4 regions of the Streptomyces sp. CA-179760 genome follow, and region 1 is predicted to be linked to each of the others. Evidence: riboswitches for the same ligand, from Rfam matches in the RefSeq annotation. Region 1 holds a riboswitch; each other region holds the start of a gene.
What was found. A riboswitch is a leader RNA that binds a small molecule or an ion and turns the genes downstream of it on or off. The one in region 1 is predicted to bind cobalamin.
Positions count from the first base shown of each region.

Region 2: linked by a shared signal. The riboswitch ahead of ACQEV8_RS40095 (energy-coupling factor ABC transporter permease) and the one ahead of ACQEV8_RS12890 (prenyltransferase/squalene oxidase repeat-containing protein) in region 1 are both predicted to bind cobalamin.
Region 3: linked by a shared signal. The riboswitch ahead of ACQEV8_RS33670 ((2Fe-2S) ferredoxin domain-containing protein) and the one ahead of ACQEV8_RS12890 (prenyltransferase/squalene oxidase repeat-containing protein) in region 1 are both predicted to bind cobalamin.
Region 4: linked by a shared signal. The riboswitch ahead of ACQEV8_RS33635 (ABC transporter substrate-binding protein) and the one ahead of ACQEV8_RS12890 (prenyltransferase/squalene oxidase repeat-containing protein) in region 1 are both predicted to bind cobalamin.

Region 1 covers NZ_JBNJLZ010000001.1:2,879,771-2,884,092, reverse strand. The annotation lists gene ACQEV8_RS12900 (energy-coupling factor transporter transmembrane component T) at 1-17, opposite strand, end outside; gene ACQEV8_RS12895 (SCO2322 family protein) at 4-660, opposite strand; gene ACQEV8_RS12890 (prenyltransferase/squalene oxidase repeat-containing protein) at 657-1,868, opposite strand; cobalamin riboswitch at 1,982-2,119, opposite strand; gene ACQEV8_RS12885 (SAM-dependent methyltransferase) at 2,359-3,174, shown strand; gene ACQEV8_RS12880 (helix-turn-helix domain-containing protein) at 3,212-4,120, opposite strand; gene ACQEV8_RS12875 (nuclear transport factor 2 family protein) at 4,213-4,322, opposite strand, start outside.
Region 2 covers NZ_JBNJLZ010000001.1:8,864,406-8,868,727, reverse strand. The annotation lists gene ACQEV8_RS40105 (MDR family MFS transporter) at 1-86, shown strand, start outside; gene ACQEV8_RS40100 (serine/threonine-protein kinase) at 305-1,732, shown strand; cobalamin riboswitch at 1,812-1,997, shown strand; gene ACQEV8_RS40095 (energy-coupling factor ABC transporter permease) at 2,028-2,729, shown strand; gene ACQEV8_RS40090 (energy-coupling factor ABC transporter substrate-binding protein) at 2,726-3,094, shown strand; gene cbiQ (cobalt ECF transporter T component CbiQ) at 3,100-3,849, shown strand; gene ACQEV8_RS40080 (energy-coupling factor ABC transporter ATP-binding protein) at 3,846-4,322, shown strand, end outside.
Region 3 covers NZ_JBNJLZ010000001.1:7,383,852-7,388,173, forward strand. The annotation lists cobalamin riboswitch at 1-146, opposite strand, end outside; gene ACQEV8_RS33665 (ferric reductase-like transmembrane domain-containing protein) at 352-1,380, shown strand; cobalamin riboswitch at 1,363-1,551, shown strand; gene ACQEV8_RS33670 ((2Fe-2S) ferredoxin domain-containing protein) at 1,594-1,998, shown strand; gene metE (5-methyltetrahydropteroyltriglutamate--homocysteine S-methyltransferase) at 2,316-4,322, opposite strand, start outside.
Region 4 covers NZ_JBNJLZ010000001.1:7,375,746-7,380,067, reverse strand. The annotation lists gene ACQEV8_RS33645 (MDR family MFS transporter) at 1-937, shown strand, start outside; gene ACQEV8_RS33640 (class I SAM-dependent methyltransferase) at 906-1,655, shown strand; cobalamin riboswitch at 1,711-1,888, shown strand; gene ACQEV8_RS33635 (ABC transporter substrate-binding protein) at 1,917-2,942, shown strand; gene ACQEV8_RS33630 (FecCD family ABC transporter permease) at 2,939-4,054, shown strand; gene ACQEV8_RS33625 (ABC transporter ATP-binding protein) at 4,051-4,322, shown strand, end outside.

The sequences.
Region 1 (4,322 bases):
CTGCTAAGCCTGGTCACGCCGACGTACCTGCCACATCGCGGCCGCTCCCAGGACCGCCACCACGCCGATGCCCGCCAGCAGGCCCAGGGACGGGCCGTCGTCGTCGGACGTGTTCTTCTTCGCCGCCGGTGTCGACTGCCGGGAGTTCGCCACCTGCTCGCCGCAGCCCGTCTTCGGATACCCCGCGATCGCGCACAACAGGGCGTTGGTGTCGTAGCGCAGGGGCTTGGCGACCGTCGCGAGGGCCTCCGCCGTGGTCGCGTCGGGGGAGACCCGGGCGCAGACCGTCCGGGCGGGGGGCGGGGTCTCGCCCTGGGGGGCGTCCGCCTTGGCGCCGGGGTCGATGACGAGCGCCACGCGCTTCTTGCCGTCCTGCGCGGGCGTCTTCGCGCAGACGGTCTTGAAGTCGGCCGCGCCGCGCGGCCGGGCCGCCTCGGAGGAGTCCTCGCTCACCGCGAAGCGGAACCCCTGGACGTCGCCGTCCGAGGGGCGGGCCAGGGACGGGCCCTGGGTGGCGTAGACCCAGCGGTCGCCGTCGCGGTCCCAGAACGACCAGTACCGGTAGCCGGCGGCCTGGGCCGCGCCCGCCCCCGCGCCCGCGCCCGCTCCCACGCTCAGCAGGAGCGTGGCCAGGAGGAGGAGAACGGCACGGCGGATCACGACTGCTGCCTCTTCTTGCGGCCGGTGAAGAGGAAGCCGATGCCGATACCGGCGACGAGGCAGACCCCGACGTACCACCAGACGCCGAAGAAGCCCGACTCCGAGTCGTTCTTCGTGTCGGTCGCCGAGGGCTGTTCGGGGGCCTGCGGGGCCGGGCCCGTCGCGTTCAGCTGCTTCACCAGGTCCGTGCCGCCGAAGTCGCGCGGGTTCGCGCCCGTCGCGTGCGCGGCGAAGATCAGCTGGGCGTAGGCGGCGGGACCGTTCTGGGCGGCCCAGGTCGTGGAGTTCTTCTCCAGCCAGCCCAGGGACTTCTCGGCCTGCGCGGTCTCGCCCTGCGCGGCGAGCGCCACGACCGCGTCGGCGGTGTTGCCGTGGTCGGGCTGGGGGGCCGAGCCGGCGAGGGCGGAGGTGAGGTGGTTGTCGTCCTCGGCGAGGGTCTGGGTGAGGTACGCGGCACCGTTGGCTGCGGCCTGCCGCGGCGTGGAGGGATCCGTGCACGTGGCGTCGGACTTCTTGCCCGCCTCCACCACCATGCCCTTGCCGAGGGCGCCGAGGGCACCGGCCGCCGTGGCGTCCGCGTTGGCGGTCAGCTCGCCCTTCTTGTCCGGCTGGAACGCGAAGGCGCCGTCGTCGTCCCCGCCGCAGGGGAGGGCGAGCTTCAGCAGGGCGTCGTAGGGCGACTTTCCGCCCTTCTCGACCTGGTCCGGCTTCTCACCGGCGGCGGCGAGCGCGCCGATGACGACGGACGTCGAGTTGGTGTCGCTGGCGCCGCCGGGCGCGTAGCCCCAGCCACCGTCCTCGTTCTGTACGGACTTCAGCCAGTCGACGGCCTTGCCGGTGACGGCGTCGTGCCCGCCGAGCGCGGCGAGGGCCTGGACGGCCGCGGCCGTCTGGTTGCTGTCCACCATGGTCTTGGCGTCGCACGCCGCGGCCGGATCGGCACGGTACGGGGCGAACCCGCCGTCCGCGCACTGCTGCCGGACCAGCCACTCCACGGACTTCGCCGCCGGCTTCTCACCCACCGTGTCCTGGGCCAGCAGGGCGAGCGACTGGCGCCAGACGCCGTCGAACTTGGGGTCCTTGCCCCCGTACAGGGCGGAGGGGAACGCCTGGGACGGAGTCGGTGACGGTGCGGCGGCGGCCGGCGTGGCGGTGCCGATCACGGTGGCGGCGGCCAGGACGGCGGCGGCCCTGCGGCGGACGTTCATGATCGGCGGGTGCCTCTCCCTGTGAGGGAGCCGGGCAGCACGGGACACCCCCGGCGGCTCGGCTCCGTATACCTCGACGGTGCCGTGCACCGGCGGGCGCCGGGCACGTGAGCCGGTCACGATCCGTACGGGCGATCCGGCTCCCGCCTGGCAGGGCGGTTACGGTTGCGGGTCAGCGCCGGAATTGCACCGGCTTCTCCCTGTACGGGTGATGACGACCCGCCTACTGTACCCGCACCTACGAAAACGCCCGAGGGTAGCTTCGCCCCCCCATGCCGACCGCACCACCGGGGAGACTTCTCGGTGCGGCGGCCTGCCCCGCTGGCCTCTGGATGAACTCGGCCATGCTCCAGACCACCCCGGCTCGGCTGTCGGTGTCCTCCACCAGGACCTGCTCCCGGGCGAACTGCTCCACCACGCCGAGGAGTTGATCCTGTCCGTGAGGCAAAACGGTTAACGTGAAGCTCCACGACCACACGCAGGAGCGTCCATGACTGATCAGGCGGGGAACTCCGAGCAGGAGCCGCTCTCCAAGATCGACACCTCGGTTCCGCAATCGGCGCGGATCTGGAACTACTGGCTGGGCGGGAAGGACAACTACGAAGTCGACCGGGTGGCCGGTGACGCGTTCCGTGAGATCTTCCCCGGGATCGAGACCGGGGCCCGCGCCGCCCGCTACTTCCTCGCCCGCGCCGTACGCCATCTCGCCGCCGAAGAGGGCATCCGCCAGTTCCTGGACATCGGCACCGGGCTGCCCAACGTGGACAACACCCACCAGATCGCCCAGCGGGTGGCCCCGGAGAGCCGGATCGTCTACGTCGACAACGACCCGCTGGTGCTGGCCCACGCCCGCGCCCTGCTCACCAGCACACCGGAAGGCGTCACCAACTACGTCGACGCCGACCTGCGCAAGCCGAGCACGATCGTCCGGGAAGCCGGTAAGACGCTGGACTTCGACCAGCCCGTCGCGCTCATGCTGATGGGCATCCTCGGCCACATCGAGGACCACGACGAGGCACGTACGATCGTGTCGGAGCTGGTGGACGCCCTGCCGCCCGGCAGCTACCTCGTCCAGTACGACAGCACCGACACCAGCGAGGACTACCTCAGGGCCATCGGTCAGTACAACGACGGCGGCTCGATCCCGTACATCCTGCGCAGCCCCGAGCAGATCGCCCGCTACTTCGACGGCCTGGAGCTGCTGGAGCCGGGCGTCACGTCCTGCTCGCGCTGGCGTCCCGACGCCGAGGCCCTGGGCCTGCCGGCGGAGGTGCACCAGTACGGCGGTGTCGCCCTCAAGCGCTGAACCGCCCGCCGACCCCGGCTGAACCCGGGGGTCTTACTCAGGTCTCCTGAAATATGCGGTGCAGGATGGTCGGAGTCTCGTCAGGTGACTCGGCTTCGACCACCAGCCGGTTCATGGCGTCCCAGTAGCGCTCGATGTCGGCCGGCCGGTCGGGATAGAGCGCGGTGGTGAGCTGCTCCAGGTAGACCACGTCGGGCAACTGGCCGCCGGGCAGCCGCAGAATGGTGACCGGACCGCCCTCCGCGGCATGACCTCCGGAGACGAACGGCAGGATCTGGACGGTGACCTGCGGAAGCCGGCAGACCTCGATGAGATGCCTGAGCTGGGCGCGCATCACCTCCGGCCCGCCCACCGGGCGCCGCAGCGCCGCCTCGTCGATCACGGCCCAGAGCCGGGCCGCGCCGGGCTGCCGGTGCAGGATCCGCTGCCGGGTCATCCGCAAGGCCACCCGGCGGTCGGTCTCCCGCGCGTCGGCGGCAGGGTGGACGAGCCGGACGGCGGCACGCGCGTAGTCGGAGGTCTGGAGCAGCTCGGGAACGCGCTGTATCTGATAGCAGCGGATGACGCTCGCCGCCTGCTCGGCACCGAGGTAGCTCTGCGTCCAGGAGGGCACCACATCGCTGTAGTACTGCCACCAGGCGTGGGTGTTGGCCTGTTCGGCCAGCGCCAGCAGCGTGGCGCGTTCGGCCTCGTCCGTGACGCCGTAGTACGTGAGCAGGTCGGCGACGTCCCGCAGTTTGAACCCGTGGCGGCCCGCCTCCATGCGGCTGATCTTGGAGGGAGAGGCACGGATGACGTCACCCGCCTCCGCCCTGCCGATGCCCCGCGCCTCCCGCAGCCTGCGCAGCCGGGCGCCCAGCGCCAGCCGAGGCACCATGGGCCCGGCCGATCTGCCGTCCAGGACTCCGCTGAAGGGCGAGGTTCGAGCGGCCTCTTCGGTGCCCATGGGCATGTCTCCTTGCGGTGGTACGCAACGCCGCACGCGTGGGGGCGCCACGGCTCGTTCATCCTAGAGGCCCTGCCCTGACCCCATCCCGCTTATGCCGAAGGCGAGTTCGGCCGCGGAGTGGGACCGCCGAAGGGCAGGTGAAGAGTCCGGGAGGCGATCAGCCAGGCGCCGTCGGCCCGGCGGAAGACATCCTCGTAGT
Region 2 (4,322 bases), 6.0 Mb from region 1:
TGGCCCTCGCGGCCGTACCGGCCCTGACGGTGGCTCTGCTGCCGCGTCGGGCGGGCCGGGCAGAGGCGGCGGACAAGGCGGCCTGATCAGGCGGCTGCGCCCCAGGGGCAACCGCGCGCACCGCACCGTCACTCCGCCGGGCGACGTTTCCGCTCCCGGATTTCCGGGACCGTACCGGCCCTCGACACCGCTGCGGAGATCAGTGGTCACGCGGCGCCAGTATCCTGGGTCGGCTGCGCGTCCCCCGCCAACCCCCGCCTCGAAACGGGGAGTTCGGCCTGCGGCGACGTACCTTCCCATACGCATGAGACGAGGACGAGTGCTGCTAGCGGGCCGCTACCGGCTGGATGTTGAGATCGGGCGCGGTGGAATGGGAGAGGTCTGGCGCGCGTACGACGAGACGCTCGCCAGAGCGGTGGCCGTCAAGCTGCTGCTGCCCCAGGACACCGATGTCACGGCGGCCTCCCGGTTCCGTCTGGAGGCCCAGACCGCCGGGCGTCTCAACCACCCCCATCTGGTCGGTGTCCTGGACTTCGGCGAGTACGACAACCGGCTGTACCTGGTGATGGAACTGGTCGAGGGCGACAGCCTCGCCGGGGTGCTGGCCGCATCCGGCGCGCTGCCCGCCGAGCGGGTTGCCGATCTCGCCGCGCAGGCCGCGGCCGGGCTGGCCGCCGCGCACGCGCAGGGCATCGTCCACCGTGACATCAAGCCCGCCAATCTCCTGCTGGACGCCCACGGCACCCTGAAGATCGGCGACTTCGGCATCGCCCGCTTCCTCGACGACCCCGGCGCCGCGCTCACCGCCACCGGCCAGATCGTCGGCACCGGCCTCTACCTCGCGCCCGAACGCGCCCTGGGCCAGCCCGCCGGTCCCGCCTCCGACATGTACTCACTGGGGTGTCTGCTCTACCAACTCCTCAGCGGACGGCCACCGTTCCAGGCCGACACCGCCGTCGCGCTCCTCCACCAGCACCTCGATTCCGCGCCCGTACCGCCCCGCGAGCTCGGTGTCGCCGGACTCCCGCCGGCCTTCGAGAACTATCTGCTCGGCCTGCTCGCCAAGCAGCCCGAGGACCGGCCCACCGCCCAGCGGGCGGCCGAGTGGTTCGCCGGCGGCGCCTGGCGGGGGCTGCCCGAGCCGCTGCCGGAGGCCGCGCCCCCGGTGACGTCCGCCACGCCGAGGCCGTATCCGGCCACCGAGACCCGCAGCCCGGCCACGTACGCGCTGCCCGGCGCCCCTGGGCCGCGCACCGGCCGGACACCCCAGGCCGGGCGTGCGCGCCGCGCCGCGCCCCGGGCCGCCCCCGACAACCGGCGCAGAGCGGCCGCGACGGTCGCCGCGGCGGCACTCTTCGCCGCCGCGATGCTCGCCGGCATGCTGTGGTTCTCACCCGACAACACCGCGACGGAGGGCACGGAGCCCGACGCGTCCCCCTCCGCGAGCAGCCCCGCCGCGACACCGTCCGAGGGATCCGCCTCGGCCCTCTCCTCCGCTCCGGCGGCGGACACGGACCCGGCTGCCACTGCTGCGGCCGCCGGCACAGTGGCCGATATCACCCCGTCCAACACCGCGCCTCCTCCCCCGACCCCCGTCGAATCGACACCCGGCCCCACGGCTCCGGCTCAGGAGACGGCCGACCCGCCGCGAAAGGCGGACAAACCCCAGCAGGAGAAGCCCCGTCAGACGTGGGAGGACGGGGACGACGATGACGACGGGGGCGACGACTGAGCGGCCCTGCGCCGGTGTGCGAGCGGACGCCCCCTCGCGCGCCCCCCTCGGGTGGCTTGTCATCGTCCTTATCTCGGCATTACTGTCACCACGCCTTGGTGAACGGGAAATCCGGTGTGATGCCGGTGCGGCCCTCGCCACTGTGAATCGGGAAGTCCGGCTCCGGCCCCCACGGGCAGCCACTGGGTTCTTCGGAACCCGGGAAGGCGGAGTACGGGCGGTGGTACCCGTCAGCCAGGAGACCGGCCAAGGCGCGTCAACCATCCACGAGGTGCTGGAGAGGGTCTGCTGAGCCATGCACATAGCCGAGGGTTTTCTGCCACCCGCACATGCGGTCGCCTGGGGCGTCGCGTCGGCACCGTTCGTCGTCCACGGAGTCCGGTCGCTCACCCGTGAGGTGCGCGAGCACCCCGAGAGCACCCTGCTCCTCGGTGCCTCCGGTGCCTTCACGTTCGTCCTGTCCGCCCTGAAGCTTCCGTCGGTCACCGGCAGTTGTTCCCACCCCACCGGAACGGGCCTGGGAGCCATCCTGTTCCGGCCGCCCATCATGGCGGTGCTGGGCACCATCACCTTGCTCTTCCAGGCGCTGCTGCTCGCCCACGGCGGTCTGACCACGCTCGGCGCCAATGTCTTCTCCATGGCGATCGTCGGCCCGTGGGCCGGATACGCCGTGTACAAGCTGCTGCGGCGGTACGGCGTGCCGCTGATGGTCGCGGTCTTCTTCGGGGCGTTCTTCGCCGACCTGTCCACGTACTGCGTCACCAGCGTGCAGTTGGCGCTCGCCTTCCCCGACCCGGGCAGCGGGTTCGTGGGCGCGCTCGGCAAGTTCGGCACCATCTTCGCCGTCACCCAGATTCCGCTCGCGGTGAGCGAGGGGCTGCTGACGGTGCTCGTGATGCGGCTGCTGGTGCAGTCCAGCAGGGGCGAACTGACCCGGCTGGGTGTGCTCCTCGCCGAGAAGCAGTCCCGGACCGAGACCGAGGTGGCGGCCCGATGAAGAAGAGCACGAAGATCAACCTCCTGTTGCTGCTGGCCGTGGCCGCGCTCGCCGTACTGCCGCTCGCGCTCGGCCTCGGCGACCACAAGGAGGAGCCGTTCGCGGGCGCCGATGCCCAGGCGGAGACGGCGATCACCGAGATCGACCCGGACTACAAGCCCTGGTTCTCGCCGCTGTACGAGCCGCCGTCGGGTGAGATCGAGTCGGCGCTGTTCGCCTTCCAGGCCGCGCTCGGCGCCGGTGTCCTCGCCTATTACTTCGGTCTGCGCCGGGGCCGGCGGCAGGGTGAGCGGCAGGCGCGGGAGCGGAGCGCCGACGGTTCGGCAGCCGACGCCGCCGAGGAGTCCACGGCCGAGAGGTCCTGAGCCACGTGCTGCCGATCGACGCGGCGGCGCACAGCAGTCGCTGGCGCCGCCGCCATCCCGTGGACAAGGCCGTGCTCGGACTCGGACTCACCGTGCTGGCCATCTCGCTGCCGCCCTGGCCGGGCGCGGCCCTGGTGCTCGTGACGGCCGTGTCCCTGCTGCTGGGGCCGGCCGGTGTGCCCGGCCGGCGGCTGTGGCGGGCCTACCGGGTGCCGCTGGGCTTCTGCGTGACCGGCGCTCTCACGCTGCTCGTCCAGGTCGGCGGGCCGGAGGGCTTCGTCTCCCTCGCGGACGACGGGCTCCTGCGGGCCGGGGAGCTGTTGCTGCGTACCTCGGCGGCCTCCCTGGGGGTGCTGCTGTTCGCCTTCACCACACCCGTGTCCGATCTGTTGCCGCGCCTGGTCCGGGCCGGCATCCCGGCACCGGTCGTCGATGTCGCGCTCGTGACGTACCGCATGAGCTTCCTGCTGCTGGACTCCGTGCGCCGGATCCGCGACGCGCAGGCCGCCCGGCTCGGTCACACCACACGGGCCGCTGCCTGGCGCTCGCTGGGCGGGCTCGGCGCCACCGCGTTCGTCCGGGCTTTCGACCGGGCGGGCCGCCTCCAGGCCGGCCTCGCGGGGCGCGGCTACGACGGGACCCTGCGGGTCCTGGTGCCCGAGGCCCGTGTCTCCGTCCGCTTCACGGTCGCCAGTTGCGCGCTCCTCACGGCGCTGGCCGTCCTCACCCTCGTACTGGAAAGGCCGCTGACATGAGCGAGCCCGCCCTCGTCGCCCTGCGGGGCGCGTCCTTCGCCTACGAGGACGGCCCGGCCGTGCTCAGCGCCCTCGACTTCGACATCCGTGAGGGGCGCGCGCTCGCGCTGCTCGGCCGCAACGGCAGCGGCAAGACCACGCTGATGCGACTGCTCAGCGGCGGACTGCGGCCGCACGAGGGACGGTTGACGGTCGCCGGGCAGCCGGTGACGTACGACCGCAAGGGCCTGACCCGGCTGCGCACGACCGTCCAGCTCGTGGTGCAGGACCCGGACGACCAGCTGTTCGCGGCATCGGTCGAACAGGACGTGTCGTTCGGGCCGCTGAACCTCGGGCTGGCCGATGAGGAGGTACGGGCGCGGGTGGCGGAGGCGCTCGCCGCCCTGGACATCACCGCCCTGGCCGACCGGCCCACCCATCTGCTCTCCTACGGGCAGCGCAAACGGACCGCCATCGCGGGCGCGGTCGCCATG
Region 3 (4,322 bases), 4.5 Mb from region 1:
CCCCGACGCGGGCCCAGTGACATGACGGCTTTCGTTCCCACTCACCGCTGCGGGACAGCCCCGGATTCGCACCGGGTTCCCTCTTGCGTCGCGCTACCGGGCGTCCGGACGGACGGGAGGCGCGAACCGACTGCGTGCATCAGCGTAGAGGCGCTCGTACCCCCGCGACAGGGGGCCTTCGACGGTTGTCCTGAATGTGCGGGCGAGTCAGAACCAGGAGGGCCCCGCCCACTCGTCGCGGCGACTCTGGCCGGATCCACCCTCGGTGATCACCGCGCCCTCGGCCAGACTTGTTGCCTCACGCAACATGGGCACCGTCCCTGCGGTGCCCTCGGTGCCCGGGAGGCCCTGATGCTGTCAGATGCCAGGTCGGACGAAGACGGGGCAGCGGCCCCGCCCGGACGGCAACGGCCTCCCGGTGACCGCGTCGCGCTGCGCGGCGACCTGCGATCCGCTCTGCCCGACGCCACCGCGGCGGCGGTGGTCACCGCGCTTGTCTTCGCGTTCCTTTACGCGCGCATGGAATCAGGTGCTTCGGACACCGTCGCGGTCATGCCCTTCATGGACGACCCCCGCACCTACTGGATGTACCTGCTCAGCCAGGCGTTCGGCTGGTCGGGGCTGCTGTGGGCCTGGGGCACGGTCGTGCTCGGTCTGCTGCTGTCGGGACCGCGCCCCACCCGGCTGCCGGTCTCCCGAAACGTACTGGAACGCTGGCACCGCACCACGAGCCTGACGACGATGGCGCTGATGTTCGCGCACGCGCTGATGTTCGCGGCCGAACTCGTGCGCTATGAAACGAAGCTGGCGTGGGCGGAACGTCTGTGGGTGGGCTTCGCGGACACCTTCGTGCCGGGCTGGTACGACTCCGGCACCGGCAAGATCGCCATCCCGCTCGGACAGGGTGCCCTGTACCTGGCGATTCCGCTGGGCCTGTTGTTCTACGTCCGGCACCGCATCGGAGCGAACGCCTGGCGACGGCTGCACCGTTTCGTGATCGTCGTGTATGTGCTGAGCGTGTGGCACTCGCTGCTGTACGGAACCAACGTCTGGTACGGGGAGTGGCCGCGCACCCTGCTGTGGCTGCTGCAACTGCCGGTAGCGCTGTTGCTGTTGCTCCGTCTGCTGAGACCGGCTCGGCGGGTCGAACGACTGGGATCCCCGGGCGGGCGCGGGGGCACGGCCCGGCCGGGGTGGTGGATGCGCATGGCGGGACGGGTCGTTGTCGGAGCCGTCGTCGTCGGACTTGTCCTCGTGGTGGTGTCGGGCCGTGACGGCGGACGCGACCGCCCGACCCATCCGCCCGCGACGGCCCCCACGCCCAGGAGACGGACTGACGGCCGGAACCGGACGGGCGGGAGGTGCCCTGGGATGGGATGATGGCCGGCGACAAGGCGACGGCGGAACGAGGAAGCCGGTGTGAATCCGGAGCGGTCCCGCCACTGTGATCGGCGAGCGAGTCCCGACAGGCCACTGCCCGGCAGCGGGTGGGAAGGCCGGGACGAGCATCGACCCGAGAGCCAGGAGACTCACGCGGTCGCCTCCTCGACGGACCACCGGGGCGGATCTCCCCGGAGAGAGGGACGGCACCGCATGCCCGCAACGCCGACCGGACGAACGACCGACGGCCCCAGGACCGCAACGGCGGCCGGCCCCGTGCCGTGCCGCATAGTCGTGTGCCGCGACTGCTGCTGCGGCACCCCGAAGGTGACCGGCATCGACCACGCGGCCCAGACGGCACGTCTGCGCGCCCAGGTGCCCGTACGGGTGTCCGCCTGCCTGGACGTCTGCGACCAGGCCAACGTCATCGTCGTCCAGCCCTCCGCGAAAGGCCGGGCCGCCGGCGCCCGGCCCGTCTGGCTGGGGCTGGTCAACGACCCGGACGCAACCGAGGACATCGCCGCCTGGGCGCGCGCCGGCGGACCGGGCGTCGCACCCCAGCCGGACATTCTCGACCTGTACACCTTCAGGCCACCGCGACGGCGTACGGCCTCCTGACGGTCTGGACGGAGAGCCGGAGAGAGGGCAGGAAGCGTGCGTGACGCCCGTGTTCAGCCGCGTCCGTCACCGCAGCCCTCACCAACAGGAAAGTAGGGGCCGGAGCTTCCAGTATTCGGATCGCGGTCCACTACGGGAGGACGGAGGATTCCGGTGCGTGTGCGTTCGGCGGCCATTCCGCACAGGGCATCAGCACATGTCGTGGCCCACACCGGCCGCCGATCTCGACCTGCAGCGGTTGCTGGTGCACCCTCCCCCCCGTCAGGGGCCGGGGAGGGAGGCGGGTCCTCCCTCCCCGGCCCTGCCGGGGCCTGGTCTCAGGATGCCGGGAGCTCCTCACGGACGGTGCGGGCGGCGGCGACCAGGTTCTCCAGGGAGGCCCGGGTCTCGGGCCAGCCGCGGGTCTTCAGACCGCAGTCCGGGTTGACCCACAGTCGCTCGGCCGGGATGGCCTTCAGCCCGGTGCGCAGCAGTGCGGCGGCCTCCTCGGTGCTCGGCACCCGCGGTGAGTGGATGTCGTAGACACCCGGGCCGGCCTCGCGCGGATAGCCGTGGGCTGCCAGCTCACGGGCTACCTGCATGTGGGAGCGTGCGGCCTCCAGGCTGATGACGTCGGCGTCGAGGTCGTCGATGGCCTGGACGATGTCGCCGAACTCGGCGTAGCACATGTGCGTGTGGATCTGCGTGTCCGGACGCACACCGGCGGTCGTGACCCGGAAGGCCTCCGTCGCCCATGCCAGATAGCCCGCGCGGTCGGCGGCCCGCAGGGGCAGCGTCTCGCGCAGGGCGGGCTCGTCGACCTGGATGACCGACGTCCCGGCCGCCTCCAGATCGGCCACCTCGTGGCGCAGGGCGAGGGCGACCTGGCGGGCGGTGTCGCCGAGGGGCTGGTCGTCGCGGACGAAGGACCAGGCGAGCATGGTGACCGGGCCGGTGAGCATGCCCTTGACCGGGCGGTGCGTGAGGGACTGGGCGTAGGTCGTCCAGCGGACAGTCATCGGCTCGGGGCGGGAGATGTCGCCGGCCAGGATCGGCGGGCGGACGTAGCGGGTGCCGTAGGACTGGACCCAGCCGTGCTGGGTGGCGAGGTAGCCGGTGAGCTGTTCGGCGAAGTACTGGACCATGTCGTTGCGTTCGGGCTCACCGTGCACCAGGACGTCCAGGCCGCTCTTCTCCTGGAAGGAGATCACTTCCTGGATCTCGGCCTTGATGCGCTCTTCGTAGCCGTCGGTGTCGATACGGCCCGCTCGCAGGTCGGCTCGGGCGGTGCGCAGCTCGCCGGTCTGCGGGAAGGAGCCGATCGTGGTGGTCGGCAGCAGCGGCAGTCCGAGGTGGGCGCGCTGGGCCGTGGCGCGTTCGGCGTACGGCTGGGAGCGGCGGGCGTCGGCCTCGGTGACGGCGGCGGCCCGGGCCCGTACGCCGGGGTCGTGCGTGATCGGCGAGCCGGCGCGGGAAGCGAGGTCGGCCCGGTTCGCGGCGAGTTCGGCGGTGATCGCGTCGGTGCCCTCGGCGATGCCGCGAGCGAGGGTGACGACCTCGGCGGTCTTCTGCCGGGCGAAGGCGAGCCAGCGCAGGAGCTGCGGCTCGATGTCCCGCTCCGCACCGGTGTCGAGTGGCACGTGGAGCAGAGAGCAGGAGGCCGAGACGTCGACTCGGTCGGCCAGGCCGAGCAGGGTGCCGAGGGTGGCCAGTGAGGCCGACAGTTCGTTGATCCAAATGTTGCGGCCGTTGACGACACCGGCGACCAGCCGCTTCCCCGGCAGCCCGCCGACGGAGGCGAGGGAGTCCAGGTTGGCGGCGGCGGCCTCGGTGAAGTCCAGGGCCAGTCCTTCGACGGGGGCCTTCGCCAGCACCGGCAGGGCGTCGCCGAGCCGGTCGAAGTACGAGGCGACCAGCAGCTTCGGCCGGTCGGTGAGGGCGCCGAGGTCCCGGTAGGCGCGCTCGGCGGCGTTCAGCTCGGCCGGGGTCCGGTCCTGGACCAGGGCGGGCTCGTCGAGCTGGACCCACTCGGCGCCGGCCGCGCGCAGGTCGGCGAGGACCTCGGCGTACACGGGCAGCAGCCGGTCCAGCAGGGTGAGCGGCTCGAAGTCGGCGGGCACGCCCGGGGCGGGCTTGGCGAGCAGGAGGTAGGTGACCGGGCCGACGAGCACGGGCCGGGCGGTCAGGCCCAGGGCGAGGGCCTCCTTCAGCTCAGCGATCTGCTTGGTGGAGTCGGCGGTGAACACCGTGTCCGGGCCGAGTTCGGGCACCAGGTAGTGGTAGTTGGTGTCGAACCACTTGGTCATCTCCAGCGGCGCGATGTCCTGGGTGCCGCGGGCCATGGC
Region 4 (4,322 bases), 4.5 Mb from region 1:
GCCCCTCGCCATCTGGGCGCTGGTCCTCACGTGCTGTGGTGCCGCGCTCTACCTGCCCGCGAACAAGGCATACCTGGTGCACGGAGTCGACGACGAGCGCCGCCCGGCGTTCCTGTCGGCGGGCAACGCGGCACTCAACGCGGGGATGGCCGTCGGCCCACTGATCGCCGGGCCGTTCGTTCTTTCGTCGCCCGGCTGGTTGTTCGCGGCGGTAACGGCCCTGTTCCTCGCGGTCAGTGCGGGACACGCGCGGCTGCCCACAACAGACGGGGAACGTACCGATTCGCGCGAAACGGCCCCCTCGGGTCTCCTGGCCGGGATGGCACTCCTGCCGTTCGCCGCCAACGCGCTGGCCTTCTACCTCTACTTCCACTTCCAGCACTTCCTGGCGGTGTACGCCGTGGAGCGCGCCTCCAGCGCGTTCTACAGCGTGGTGCTGCTGCTCTGCTTCACGCTGGTCATCGTCGTACAGCCGCTCGCGTCCGGTCTGATCCGGCGCATGCCGTACGCCCTCGCCCTCGCGGTCGGGTTCGTGGGCCTGGCGGCGGGCATGGCCGTGCTGGCGGCCGGTACCCGGGCGGCGCTGCTGGCGGGCGGGGCACTGATCACCCTGGGCGACATCGTGCTGTTCCTGAAGAACGACCTGGAGGCACTGCGCCGCAGCCCCCGCTCCGACGCCGTTGTTTTCGGTCAACAGCGGATGGCCGCGGGCCTGGGGGCCTGCGCGAGCGGCGTGCTGGGCGGGCAGTTGTACGACTTCGGCGAACGGGCGGGACACACCGGCTGGTTCTGGCTGCTGGCAGCCGCCCAGTGCTTGCTGCTTCCCCCTCTGCTGCTCACGCTGCGCCGTCGCACGGCGCGGCGCCCTGTCCCCGACGGCGACCATGAAGGAGCACTGACGCGCGATGACACGGACGGGCGGATTCCAGGACGATGACTTCTGGACCGAGTTCCACGACTTCCTCTTCTCCGAACAGCGCCATGAGCAGGCCGAGGAACTGCTGGACACCTCTCACCTGCTGGCCTTCCCCGAGGGATCACGCGTGCTGGACCTGTGCTGCGGGCCCGGGGTGTTCACCGTGCCGCTCGCCCGCCGCGGTCACCGCGTGACCGGAGTGGACCTGAGCCCGGCCATGCTGGACCGGGCACGCAAGCGGTCGGCCGACGCCGGTGTCGAGGTGACGTACGTGCGGGCCGACGCACGCGAGTACGAGGCAGCGGGCGGGTTCGATGTCGTCCTCAACATGTTCACCTCGTTCGGGTACTTCGAGGACCCCGCCGACAACGCGCGCGTGCTGCGCACCATGTACACCTGCCTGGCTCCCGGCGGAACGCTCCTCCTGGACCTCGCGGGGAAGGAGCTCCTGGCCCGCAGGGTCACCCCGCCCAAGGTGGTGCGACGGGGCGACGACGTGATGGTGCAGACCGACACCGTGCTGGACGAGTGGGCGCGGCTGTGCAGCGAGTGGGTGCTGGTCCGGGGCGAGCGGGTGACGCGGGCCACGTTGACGTGGTTCGTGTACAGCGCCGTGGAGCTGCGGCGGATGGCCGAGGAGGCGGGGTTCGGCCGCGTGCAGGTCTTCGGCGGATTCGATGGGCGCCCTTACGACGAGAATGCCGAGCGACTCGTCCTCCGGGCCGTCCGCGAAGCGTGAGGGAGGCGCGGGGCGTGCGGCCGGGGTCCGCGCGCCCTTTGCCGTCGACTCGGGGAATCGTAGGATCACCTGGTCATCGCCGCGACGGGAGACAGGAAGCCGGTGCGAATCCGGCACGGTCCCGCCACTGTGACCGGGGAGCGCCCCTCCGACACGCCACTGCGCACCGCGCGGGAAGGCGGAGGAAGCGTCGATCCGGGAGTCAGGACACTGGTCCGTCGCGGGCCCGATCCGAGGAGCGCGGACTCCAGGAGGCTTCACGTGTCCCAACTGTTCACCCCTGCCCGCACGCGCGGGTTCCTTCGTGCCACGGCCGCTGCCGTGGCCCTGTCGTCGGTGCTGCTGACCACCGGCTGCGGTGCGACCGACGAGAGCGCCGGAGACACGAAGGCCACCGCAGCCGTGCCCGCGGGTTTCCCGGTCACCATCGACAACTGCGGCGTGAAGACGACGTACGACAAGCCGCCGTCACGCGTGGTCACCATCCACCAGCACCCGGCGGAACTCATGCTCGCCCTCGGTCTGAAGGACCGCATGGTCGGCACGGCCTTCCCCGACTCCGCCGTCCTGCCCGAGCTGAAGAAGGACTACGAGGCGATCCCCGAACTGGCGGAGAAGGAACCGTCGTTCGAGAAGGTCCTGGACGCCGAACCCGAACTCGTCTACGGCGGCTACGGCAGCGCCTTCGCCGAGAAGGAGGGCCGCTCCCGCACAGCCTTCGCCGACGCGGGCATCGACACTTACCTCAACCGTGAGTACTGCGGCAAGAAGAAGGTGACGATGAAGGACACCTACGACGAGGTCCGCACCATCGGCAAGATCTTCGGTGTCTCGGACCGGGCCGACAAGCTGGTCGCCGATCTCGAGGACCACGTCGGCAAGGCCGCCGGCAAGGTCGAAGGCGAGCCCGAGGTGCCCGTCTTCGTGTACGACAGCGGCGACAAGACCGCCTTCACCGCGGGCGGCAAGAGCCTGGGCACCGAACTGATCCGGCTGGCCGGCGGCGAGAACATCTTCGCCGACCTCGACGACGTCTTCGGCGATGTCTCCTGGGAGCAGGTCGTCGAGCGCAGACCGGAAGTCATCGCCATCTACGACTACGCGGGCGCCGGAAGTGTCGAACAGAAGAAGAAGTTCCTGCTCTCCCAGCCCGCGCTCGCCGACGTACCCGCCGTCAGGAACAAGCGGTTCGTCGTTCTGCCGCTGACCGCCACCCTGGTGGGAATCCGCTCGGCCTACGCGGTCGACGACCTGTCCCGCGGACTGCACCCCGAGAGCTTCCGGTGACCCAGACCGCCACCGGCACGTCCGCCGAGGGGACGGTTCAACGGCGGAAGACCACCGAGCCAGGAGCGGGCCGTACACGGCTGGCCGTCACGCTGGTCGTACTCACCGCCCTGCTCGGCGCCTCCATCACGGCGGGACTTGCGATCGGCTCCGTCCAGGTGCCACCCGGCCAGGTGTGGGGCATCGTGACGCACGCGCTGGGTGCCGACTGGCAGCAGCCGGACTGGTCCCGGGCCCGGGAGACCATCGTGGTGGACGTGCGGGCGCCGCGGGTGCTGCTCGGTGCGGTCACCGGCGCCGGCCTCGCGGTGATCGGCACCGCCCTACAGGCCCTGGTGCGCAATCCGCTCGCGGAACCGTACCTGCTCGGCGTCTCCTCGGGGGCGTCCCTCGGCGCGGTCTCCGTCATCGTGTTCGGGGTCACCCTCTTCGGTCCCGTCTCCCTGTCGGTGGCCGCCTTCGTGGGCGCCCTGGGCGCGCTCCTGCTCGTGTACGCCACGGCCCGCACCGGCGGACGCATCACCTCATCGCGTCTCGTGCTCTCCGGGGTGGCGATCGCCGCGATGCTCACCGCGGTCCTCGATCTGCTGTTGCTCACCACCGACCGGGGCAACGAGACCCGCGCGGTCCTCGCCTGGACCCTCGGCGGCCTCGGCGGGGTCAACTGGGGCACGCTGTGGCTGCCGAGCACGGCCCTGCTTCTCGGTGTCGGCGTCCTCATGGTGCAGGCCCGCGATCTGAACCTGCTGCTGGCCGGCGAGGAGGCGGCCACCACGATGGGGCTGGACGTGGCCCGCTTCCGCGCCCGGCTGTTCGTCCTGCTCTCCCTCGTCACGGGCGTGCTGGTCGCGGCGGCCGGACCGATCGGCTTCGTCGGCCTGATGATGCCCCACATCGTGCGGCTGTTCGTCGGCGGCGACCACCGCCGGGTCCTGCCGACGGCGGCGCTCGGCGGAGCGGTCTTCCTCCTCTGGGCCGACATCGCCGCACGGACGATCGCCGCGCCGATGGAGATACCCGTCGGCGTACTCACGGCCCTGTGCGGCGGGCCGTTCTTCCTGTGGCTGATGCGCCGGGACGCCCGGCGCGGCACCGACCGAGGAGTGGCATGACCGCGACCGAACTGAGCGTCGACGGCGTCACGCTCACCGCCGGAGCCCGCCACCTGGTGCGCGACGTCTCCCTGACCGCCCGCCCGGGCGAGACCATCGGGCTCGTGGGGCCCAACGGCAGCGGCAAGTCCAGCCTCCTGCGCACCGTCTACCGCGTCCTGCGCCCCGACGCGGGTGAGATCCGGGTCGACGGAGGCGACGCCTGGTCGCTGCCGGTGCGGCAACTGGCCCGCACCGTGGCGGCGGTGGTCCAGGACTCGGCAGCCGA